DNA from 4 places in the Arhodomonas sp. AD133 genome. Region 1 is predicted to be linked to each of the others. Evidence: predicted binding sites of a transcription regulator. Region 1 holds the regulator's gene; each other region holds the start of a gene.
What was found. Region 1 encodes FliA, which starts transcription of late flagellar genes. Its sites were predicted from a motif close to GCTAAAGTTNNNNNNNNNNCNGCCGATA; they were not measured.
Positions count from the first base shown of each region.

Region 2: ACPEES_RS11775 (methyl-accepting chemotaxis protein) is a predicted target of FliA. The motif match lies at 1,378-1,405, and genes of this name have one in related genera.
Region 3: ACPEES_RS06260 (methyl-accepting chemotaxis protein) is a predicted target of FliA. The motif match lies at 714-741, and genes of this name have one in related genera.
Region 4: ACPEES_RS05410 (methyl-accepting chemotaxis protein) is a predicted target of FliA. The motif match lies at 996-1,023, and genes of this name have one in related genera.

Region 1 covers NZ_JBNAZM010000027.1:56,232-58,431, reverse strand. The annotation lists gene ACPEES_RS14785 (protein phosphatase CheZ) at 1-118, opposite strand, end outside; gene cheY (chemotaxis response regulator CheY) at 123-503, opposite strand; gene ACPEES_RS14775 (RNA polymerase sigma factor FliA) at 604-1,329, opposite strand; gene ACPEES_RS14770 (MinD/ParA family protein) at 1,326-2,165, opposite strand; gene flhF (flagellar biosynthesis protein FlhF) at 2,198-2,200, opposite strand, start outside.
Region 2 covers NZ_JBNAZM010000017.1:68,617-70,816, forward strand. The annotation lists gene ACPEES_RS11775 (methyl-accepting chemotaxis protein) at 1-1,317, opposite strand, end outside; gene aspS (aspartate--tRNA ligase) at 1,712-2,200, opposite strand, start outside.
Region 3 covers NZ_JBNAZM010000007.1:57,946-60,145, reverse strand. The annotation lists gene ACPEES_RS06265 (Na+/H+ antiporter family protein) at 1-573, shown strand, start outside; gene ACPEES_RS06260 (methyl-accepting chemotaxis protein) at 794-2,200, shown strand, end outside.
Region 4 covers NZ_JBNAZM010000006.1:34,671-36,870, reverse strand. The annotation lists gene ACPEES_RS05410 (methyl-accepting chemotaxis protein) at 1-925, opposite strand, end outside; gene ACPEES_RS05405 (PA2778 family cysteine peptidase) at 1,113-2,075, opposite strand; gene ACPEES_RS05400 (PA2779 family protein) at 2,075-2,200, opposite strand, start outside.

The sequences.
Region 1 (2,200 bases):
GCAATCGGGTCAGCTCATCGATGGTCTCCTGGATCCCCTGTTCGTCACCGCCCTCGATGCGCTCGATGAGATCGCGGGCGAGCGCCAGGTATTGCTGGCTGCGGTCGTCGGTCGTCATGGCGCTAGCCCCCCGCATTGATGCGCTCGAAGATCTTCTCGATCTTCTCCTTGAGCGTCACGGCAGTGAAGGGCTTGACGATGTAACCGTTCACACCCGCCTGGGCGGCAGCGATGATCTGCTCCCGCTTGGCCTCGGCAGTGACCATGAGCACCGGCAGGTCGGCCAGATCCGGATCGGCGCGCACACCCTTTAGCAGGTCCATGCCGCTCATGCCCGGCATGTTCCAGTCCGTGATGAGAAAATCGAACCCGCCGCGCTGTAGCATCGGCAACGCGGTGTTGCCGTCGTCGGCTTCGGAGATGTTCTCGAAGCCGAGATCACGGAGCAGATTCCGGATGATCCGACGCATCGTGGAGAAATCGTCCACGACGAGGATCTTCATGTTCTTGTTCAATGCCACGCTATTCCCCCTGAGCGAATTCGCGGTAACCGTGCCGGCGGCCGGCGCCTCTCGGGTGCGGAGGGCCGCCGGAGATGCACTCTCACCTCTCTATCCAATCGGCAAGGTGCGCACGAAGCTTTAGCATGATCTTGCCGTGAATCTGGCTGATGCGGGATTCGCTGACACTGAGCACCTCGCCGATCTCGCGCAGATTGAGCTCCTCATCGTAATAGAGTTGCATCACGAGCTGCTCGCGCTCGGGCAGCTTGGCGACGGCTGCAGCGAGATCCGCGCGGAAGCCCCGGTCGGCGAGCACATCCTGCGGCGACGGGCCGTCGCCCTGGGGCTCGTGGGCCTCGCCGGTCGTCGGATCCTCCTGGTCGATGCTGAACAGCCGGGCGCTGGCAGCGTCGGTGAGCGTAGCGTGGTACTCGTCCAGCGACACCCCGAGCCGCTGAGCCACCTCCGCATCCCTCGGCTCGCGTCCGAGCTCGTGCTCCAGCGCCTGGATCACCTCGCCCGCCTCGCGCGAGCGCCGGTGCACCGATCTCGGCGTCCAGTCGAGGCGACGTATCTCGTCGAGCATGGCGCCGCGAATGCGAATGCCCGCATAGGTCTGAAAGCTCGCCCCCTGCCCGGCATCGAACTGGCGGGCGGCCTCGAGCAACCCTACCATGCCGGCCTGGATCAAATCCTCGAGCTGCACGCTCGGCGGCAGGCGGTTGGCGAGGTGATGCGCGATTCGACGCACGAGCGGCGCGTGGCGCACCAGCAGATCGTCACCGCATTGTCCCTGCACGGCTTCGTACATCGAGGGTCCGTTCATCCCGCGAACTCCCCTACCCGGCTGCCATAGCGGATCACCCGCTCGACGAAGAACTCGAGCTGGCCGTCGGCACGGCTCGGCAGCGGCCACTGCTCCACGCGATCGGCGAGTGCCTGGAACGCCCGGCCCGACGGGCTACCCGGATACAGCGACACCACCGGTCGCTGGCGCTGCACGGCTGCGCGCAGGCGCTCGTCCTCCGGGATAGCGCCGGCGTACTCCACGGTGACGTCGAGAAAGCGGTCGGTGACCCGCGCGAGCTTGCCATAGAGGTCCTGGCCCTCACGCGGCCCGGGCACGCGGTTGGCCACCATGTGAAAGCGCGTCACGCCGTGGTCGCGGTTGAGTACCTTGATGAGCGCGTAGGCATCGGTAATGGACGAGGGCTCGTCGCAGACCACCACGAGCACCTCGCGGGCGGCACGCGCGAAGCTCATCACCGAATCGGAGATACCCGCCGCCGTATCCACCAGCAGGTAATCCAGGTCCACGGACAGGTCGCTGAAGCTGCGGATGAGTCCCGCGTGCTCCGCCGGGGAGAGCTCCGCCATGCGCTGGGTACCCGACGACGCGGGCACGATGTGCACCCCCTCGGGACCGTCGAGCAGGACCTCCTCGAGGCTGACCTCGCCGTCAAGCACGTGCGAGAGGTTGCGCCGCGGCGACAACCCGAGCAGCACATCGACGTTGGCAAGCCCCAGGTCCGCGTCGAAGAGCATCACGCCACGGCCCGCACGCGCCAGCGCAGTGGCGAGGTTTACCGAGAGGTTGGTCTTGCCAACCCCGCCCTTGCCGCTGGTCACGGCAATCACTTTGACCGGTTTCGGCTCCGACATGCGTCTCAGTCCCGCCGCTTGATCCATGCCCCTCA
Region 2 (2,200 bases), on a different contig from region 1:
CTGCGCGACGTTCGTGGCGGAATCACGACTGTGCGCCATGACCGTGGCAGCCTGCCCGACACCGCCCTCCAGACGTTCGATCATCCCCGCGATCTCGCCGGTGGAATCGCTCACACGCTTGGACAGCGCACGCACCTCTTCGGCGACTACCGCGAAGCCGCGACCGGTATCGCCCGCACGGGCGGCCTCGATCGCGGCATTCAGCGCCAGCAGGTTGGTCTGCTCGGAAATGCCCTGGATGACATCGAGCACTTTGCGAATGGCGTCGGTATCGGCCTTGAGTCGCTCGACGACGCCCGCGGCCTCCTCCACTTCGTCAGCCAGCCGGGTCATGGCGCTGCCCGTCTTCTCGATCACCGCACGCCCGGAGCCGGCTTCATCCACCGCGGCAGAAGCGCTGCTGGCGGCGTCGACCGTGTTGCGCGAGACTTCCTGCACCGTGGCGGACATCTCGTTCATCGCCGTCGCCACCTGCTCGGTTTCGCCACGCTGACCATCCAGTGCCGTGCGTGCCTCGGACGCAGCGCGCTCGGTGGCCTGCGCCGCCTCCTGCAGCGGCACGCTGAGGTCATTCATGCGCGTCTGCATGGCGTCGAGCTGGGAACGCTGCATCGCCAGCGCGAGCTCTACCTCAGCGGTGACATCATGGCCGCCACCGTACGTGTATTCGCCCACCGAGTTGTCGAAAACACTTCGTGCCAACTCGCTGGCACGCGACAGACGCCGGGTCGCGACCCAGGCAATCCCCCAGGCGAATACCGCCACGGCAGCGACGGCGAGAAGGCCGACAGCCGCCCCCTGGGAGACGGCAACGCCGCCCGTCAGCGCCCCGACGAGCGCGCAGCCAACAGCCACGGCGGACAGACGCCCGCGCGTTCCCACTCGTGCCCACCACGGCACCACGGACGCCCCTTTTCGCATGCGCGCGTACAGGCGCTCGGCACGAACCTTCTGCGCCGGCGTGGCCTGGCTGCGAACGGACTGATAGCCCATGTGCTCGCCTTGATGGTAGACGGGCGAGACGTAGCCGTTGACCCAATAGTAGTCGCCGTTCTTGCAACGGTTCTTTATCACGCCCATCCACTGCCGGCCGGACTTCAGGGTGTCCCAGAAGTTCTGGTAGACGGCCTCGGGCATGTCGGGGTGGCGAACGATGTTGTGGGCCTTGCGACGCAGCTCGTCTTCGTCAAAGCCCGCCACCCGGCAAAACGCCTCGTTGGCGCTCTGGATCACCCCTTTGAGATCGGTGGTGCTTATCAGCCGGTCATCGGCGTGGACCGGCTCCTCGCGGTCCGTGACCGGTTTGTTGACGCGCATGCCCTGCTCCCTATCGCCCGTACGATTCCACGAGCGGCATCGAGTGCCGCCCGAGACAGTTAACGGCAACCCGGTTAGAAACTTTATGCGTCATCATTATTGATTGGAGGTCCGGCATGCTTTCGCCGGGCTCTACAAGGTCTCCGTCACACAAGCGTGGCACCGCCGTTGTGCCTGTTACAGACGTACCGGCACCACAACGGATGCAATACGACGGCGAAACATGCCGCCGACGAAGGGACCGTAGCAGGCCCCTGGTGCGATGGAATGGTGTTGGTAACCGGTCTATGAAGGCGGGTGACAGGCGACCCGGCGGGCGCCTGTCACCCGACCCAGACCTGCGTGCCGGCCATCGCGTCCACGCGAGTGCCGGGCGCGAAGATTCCGGCGGAACTCAGGCCTCGGCCTTGGCCGTACGGCGAAGGCGGATGCCGAGCTCGCGCAGTTGCGCCTCGTCCACCTCGGCCGGCGCCTCGGTGAGCAGATCCGTCGCCGTTTGAGTCTTGGGGAAGGCCATGACGTCACGAATGGAACGCGACCCGGTCATGAGCATCACGAGACGGTCCAGCCCGAAGGCGATGCCGCCGTGAGGCGGCGCACCATACTCGAGCGCATCCAGCAGAAAGCCGAACTTCTCCCGCGCCTCACTGTCGCCGATACCTAGCAGCCGGAAGACGGCCTGCTGCATGTCCGGCCGGTGAATACGGATAGAGCCGCCACCGACCTCGGTACCATTGAGCACCATGTCATAGGCGCGGGAGAGCAACGCCTCCGGATCACTCTGTGACAGCTCATCGGGATCCTCGGCACGCGGCGAGGTGAACGGATGATGGAGCGCGTAGAGGCGCTTGTCCCCCTCGTCGTACTCGAACATGGGGAAGTC
Region 3 (2,200 bases), on a different contig from region 1:
CTGGGGGTACAGCTGTACACGGACTCGATGATCCTCGGCGCGCTGTTCGGTTTCGCGGTGCTGTCGGTAACGGGGATCTTTCACTGGCGCGAGGCGGACGACGTATTCACCGCCGGCGTACGCATGATGGCGTTGATCGGGTTCATCATGATCGCCGCCTCGGGCTTCGCCTCGGTGATGCAGGCCACCGGGGAGATCGAGACCCTGGTGCGGAGCTCCGTCGAGCTGATCGGCGACAACCGCTCGCTCGCGGCCCTGATCATGCTCACGGTGGGGCTGTTCATCACGCTGGGGATCGGCTCGTCGTTCTCCACGATCCCGATCATCGCCGCCATCTACGTGCCGCTGGCACAGGCGTTCGGCTTCTCGCCGCTGGCCACGGTCTGCCTGGTCGGCACCGCCGCCGCGCTCGGCGACGCCGGCTCGCCCGCTTCGGATTCGACTCTCGGCCCGACCGCCGGCCTCGATGCGGACGACCAGCACGACCATATCTGGGATACGGTCGTGCCGACGTTCCTCCACTACAACATCCCGCTGCTCATCTTCGGCTGGATCGGCGCCATCAGCCTGTAGTCTCCGGCTCCGCTTGCACCTCGTCGCCGATCACATCACGCATCGGTACCCGCTTGCGGCCTGCTCAGGTCGCAAGCGCGACATGCCCACACGGAACCCGCCCCTGCCCGGAACCATTCGTCGGGACGTTACCGCGTCGTTCTCAAGAACGCGGACTGTCAGCCGCTCCCTACTGGTGACGGATTGATTACTACAAGAATCAGACAGAGGGGCCACACCGATGCCGCTACTGCGCAACCTCACCCTGCAAGGTCGCATCCTGCTGGTCGCGTTGCTGCCGCTGGCAGTCGTCACCATGGCGTTGATCGTCGAAGGTGCCCGCAACCTGCAGGCCCAGGGCGAGGCCGACGTGGCCGAGCTGCGCGAGTCCCTCATCGACTCGCGCAAGACCGCACTGAAGGACCTGGTGGAAACCGCTGTCACCGTCATCGAGCCGATCTACGAGAGCGCGGGGCCCGATGACGAGGCCGCCAAGCAACGCGCCGCGGAGCTGCTTCGCAGTGTCAACTACGGCAACAACAACTACATCTACGTCTATACCTACGACGGCATCAACCTCGTCACCCGCCCCAAACCCGAGCTCAAGGGCAAGAGTCTGTGGGACCTGCAAACCGAGGATGGTGACTACCTGCTACGCGAGCTCATCGCCGACGCCAAGGCCGGTGGCGACTTCTACCGCTACCGCTGGGACAACCCTGCCACCGGCAACAAGGAACCCAAACTCTCCTATAGCGTCGGCCTGGACAAGTGGAACTGGATGCTGGGCACCGGCGTATACCTTAATGACGTGGAGGCCGAGGTCGCCGCAGCCCAGCAACGGGTGACGACGAACGTGCGCCAGGCGGTATGGACCACCATCGTCTCCGGCGTGGTGGCGTTGCTTGCCATTGCTGCCATCGCCGTCGCCATGACCCGCAAGATCGTCGGCCCGATTCGCAAGACCTCCGAGGCCATGCGCGAAATCGCCGAAGGCGAAGGCGATCTTACCCAGCGCCTGCCCGTCGAACGTCACGACGAGGTGGGCGAGCTCGCCGAGCAGTTCAACGCCTTTGTCGCCAAGGTTCAGAACACCCTCGGCGACGTCCGGAACACCACCGAGCAGCTCGCCTCCGCCGCCGAGGAGCTCAACCAGGTCGCCACGCAGACGCGGGGGAATGTCGAGAACCAGAGCCGGGAGACCGATCAGATCGCCTCGGCGATCAACGAGATGACCGCCACTGTCCAGGAAATCTCGCGCAACGGCGGCGAAGTCGAGCAGGCGGCCGGCGACGCCGACGCACGCGCCCGGGAAGGCGGCACCGTGGTTCAGGAGAACCACGCGGCCATGCAAGCGCTCGCCGAGGACATCGCCTCGACCAGCACCGCGGTGAGCAAGCTCGCCGAGCGTAGCAAGGAAATCGAAACGGTGCTGGACGTGATCCACGCGGTGACCGAGCAGACCAACCTGCTTGCGCTGAACGCCGCCATCGAGGCCGCGCGTGCCGGCGAGCAGGGCCGTGGCTTCGCCGTGGTCGCCGAGGAGGTTCGGGCGCTCGCCAAACGCTCCAGCGAGTCCGCCGATCAGATCCGCAGCATCATCGAGGGCCTGGTAGCCGACACCCAGACCACCGTCGCGACCATGGACAGC
Region 4 (2,200 bases), on a different contig from region 1:
AGCCGCTGCGTGATATCTCCTGCACCGTCGCGGTCATCTCGTTGATGGCCGAAGCGATCTGCTCGGTGTCGTCGGTCTGGCGCTGGATGCCGGACTGCGTCTCCGAGGCCACCCGCGTGAGCTCCTCGGAGGCAGAGGCGAGCTGTTGGGTGGATTCGGTGACGTGGCACATGGCGTCGTGGATCTTGTCGACGAACGCGTTGAACCGCTCCGCCAGATGGCTCATCTCGCCGCGCCCGGAAACGGGCAGACGCTTGGTGAGATCCCCGTCGCCGCTGGCGATGTTCTCCAGGGCAAGCGTGACACGCCGCAGCGGGCGCAGTACCAGGCGGCCGAGCAGCAGGTTGAGGGCAACCGACAGTACCACCACCAGCAATAGCGTCTGGGCGAACTCGCGCACCAGGCTCGCCTGCTGCATCTCGCGAATGGTCGACCGGTCTGCGACCACCTCCAACTCGCCGACGGGTTTCCCACCATCGCCGCTGTCATGGGTCAGCGGCACCTGCTCGGTCAGGGCGCCGGTGTGATCGCGGGGCTCATCCACCGCTTGGGGCCCGCCATCGTCGCCGGTCACCTGGCCGGTGACGAGCTCACCCTCACCGTTGCGCACATAGACCGCGGCGATCATGTCCGAGGCGGTTTCCGCCGCGGCCAGCTTCTTGGCCTGGTCGGTCTCGAAGTTCCACAGGGTAGCGGGAAGGCTGCTTTGCAGCCGCTGGGTCACCGCGCTCACCTGCTCGCGTAGCTGCCCTTCCAGGGCCGACTCGGTCGCTTTTTGGTTGTACCAGGCGAACCCGGCGAGCAGTGCGACGAGCAGCACCGCCGTAATCACGTTGAACCGGAAGCGGATGGATCCCGTCAGCGACTGCGTCCCATCGCCGCTCGCCTGGGTCGCCGCTATCGAAGGGTTCGATACATTGGCCATTGTCCCAGCTTCCCCCGTCTCCGTTCACCAGTGCGTCCCGACCAATCGTTCAGAGCGCGTCTATGAAGGCTAACGGCGGGACGGCGGCTGAGTTTAAGTGCCGTTCGTCGCGCCTTCCGAAAAAGCGAGCGAGTGCTCGCGCAGCGCAACGCCGCCCGGCGACGGGCCACTGTCGGGGGGAATACCGCTACCGCGGGCAGCTTGCGGGAGCGCGCCGGCAACGTATCTCGGCCAGCGTCCGCGCGTAACGCCGGCGCTCATCGCCGGCGGCCCGGAGCGCCGAGCGCGCCGTCGCCTCCGCCTGATCGAGGTCGCCGAGCTCAGCCTGCAGCATTGCCAGGTTGTTGAGCACCTCGGCGCGGTGATCGCCGGCACGGGCGGCGGCAGCCGCAAGCGCCGTGCGCGCGGCCTCGCTGTGACCGGTGAAATGGAGCGCGTTGGCGTACCCGAGGGCAAGAAGACCGCTGTCGGGCCAGCGCCCGACAGCAGCGCGCCAGTACGCGAGCGCGGCGTCGGGCGAGGCGGTGGCTTCGAGGTCGGCGAGCGCCCGGAACAGCGGCCGCGGCGTGGCCGTCGCCGGCAACCTGCCCGGCGCCGGCGTCACGGCCGCCCAGTACCCGCCGCGCGCCCAGGTACGCGCGAAAGTCTCCGCCGCCACGCGGTGACGACGGCGCTCCCCGGAGCGCAGCACGATCTCTCCCGCGTCGGCATCGACCGCTACTACCACCGCATAGTGCCAGCGTGGCCACCAGCCCAGCGCGAGGTTCTGCAGCACGATAACCGGTTCGCCCTGCGCCAGCTCGTCGGCCACGGCCGTGAGCCGCCCGGGAATCACGTAGGCGAGGCGTTCGGCACGCCGGGCAGCGGCCAGGAGCTCCGCCTGCAGGGTGCCTTCGAGGCCGGGAACGTACATCCGCTCCGCCAGAGCCTCAGGCGTGGTGGAACGGCCGCTCCAACCAAGGGTAGTGGCCAGTGCGGCCGGGCCGCAGTAGTACGCCGTATCCGGGAAGAACGGCACGGCGGAGAGCTCCGGCGCGGTCGCTCGCTCCGGCAGCGCCACCCGCTCCCGCGGCAGGCTGGTGCAGCCGGCGAGCAACGCGATAGCGAGCAGTACGGGCGCGCGCCAGCCCCCCGGCACGCGCAGACGCATCAACGCGCCGTACTGGTCACGAACGGGAAGACATCCGTGAACCCGAGAATGTCGGTGACGAGCAGGACGACGAAAATGAACACCGCCGCGCCGACGATATCGGCACCGCCGGCGGGCAGCTCATC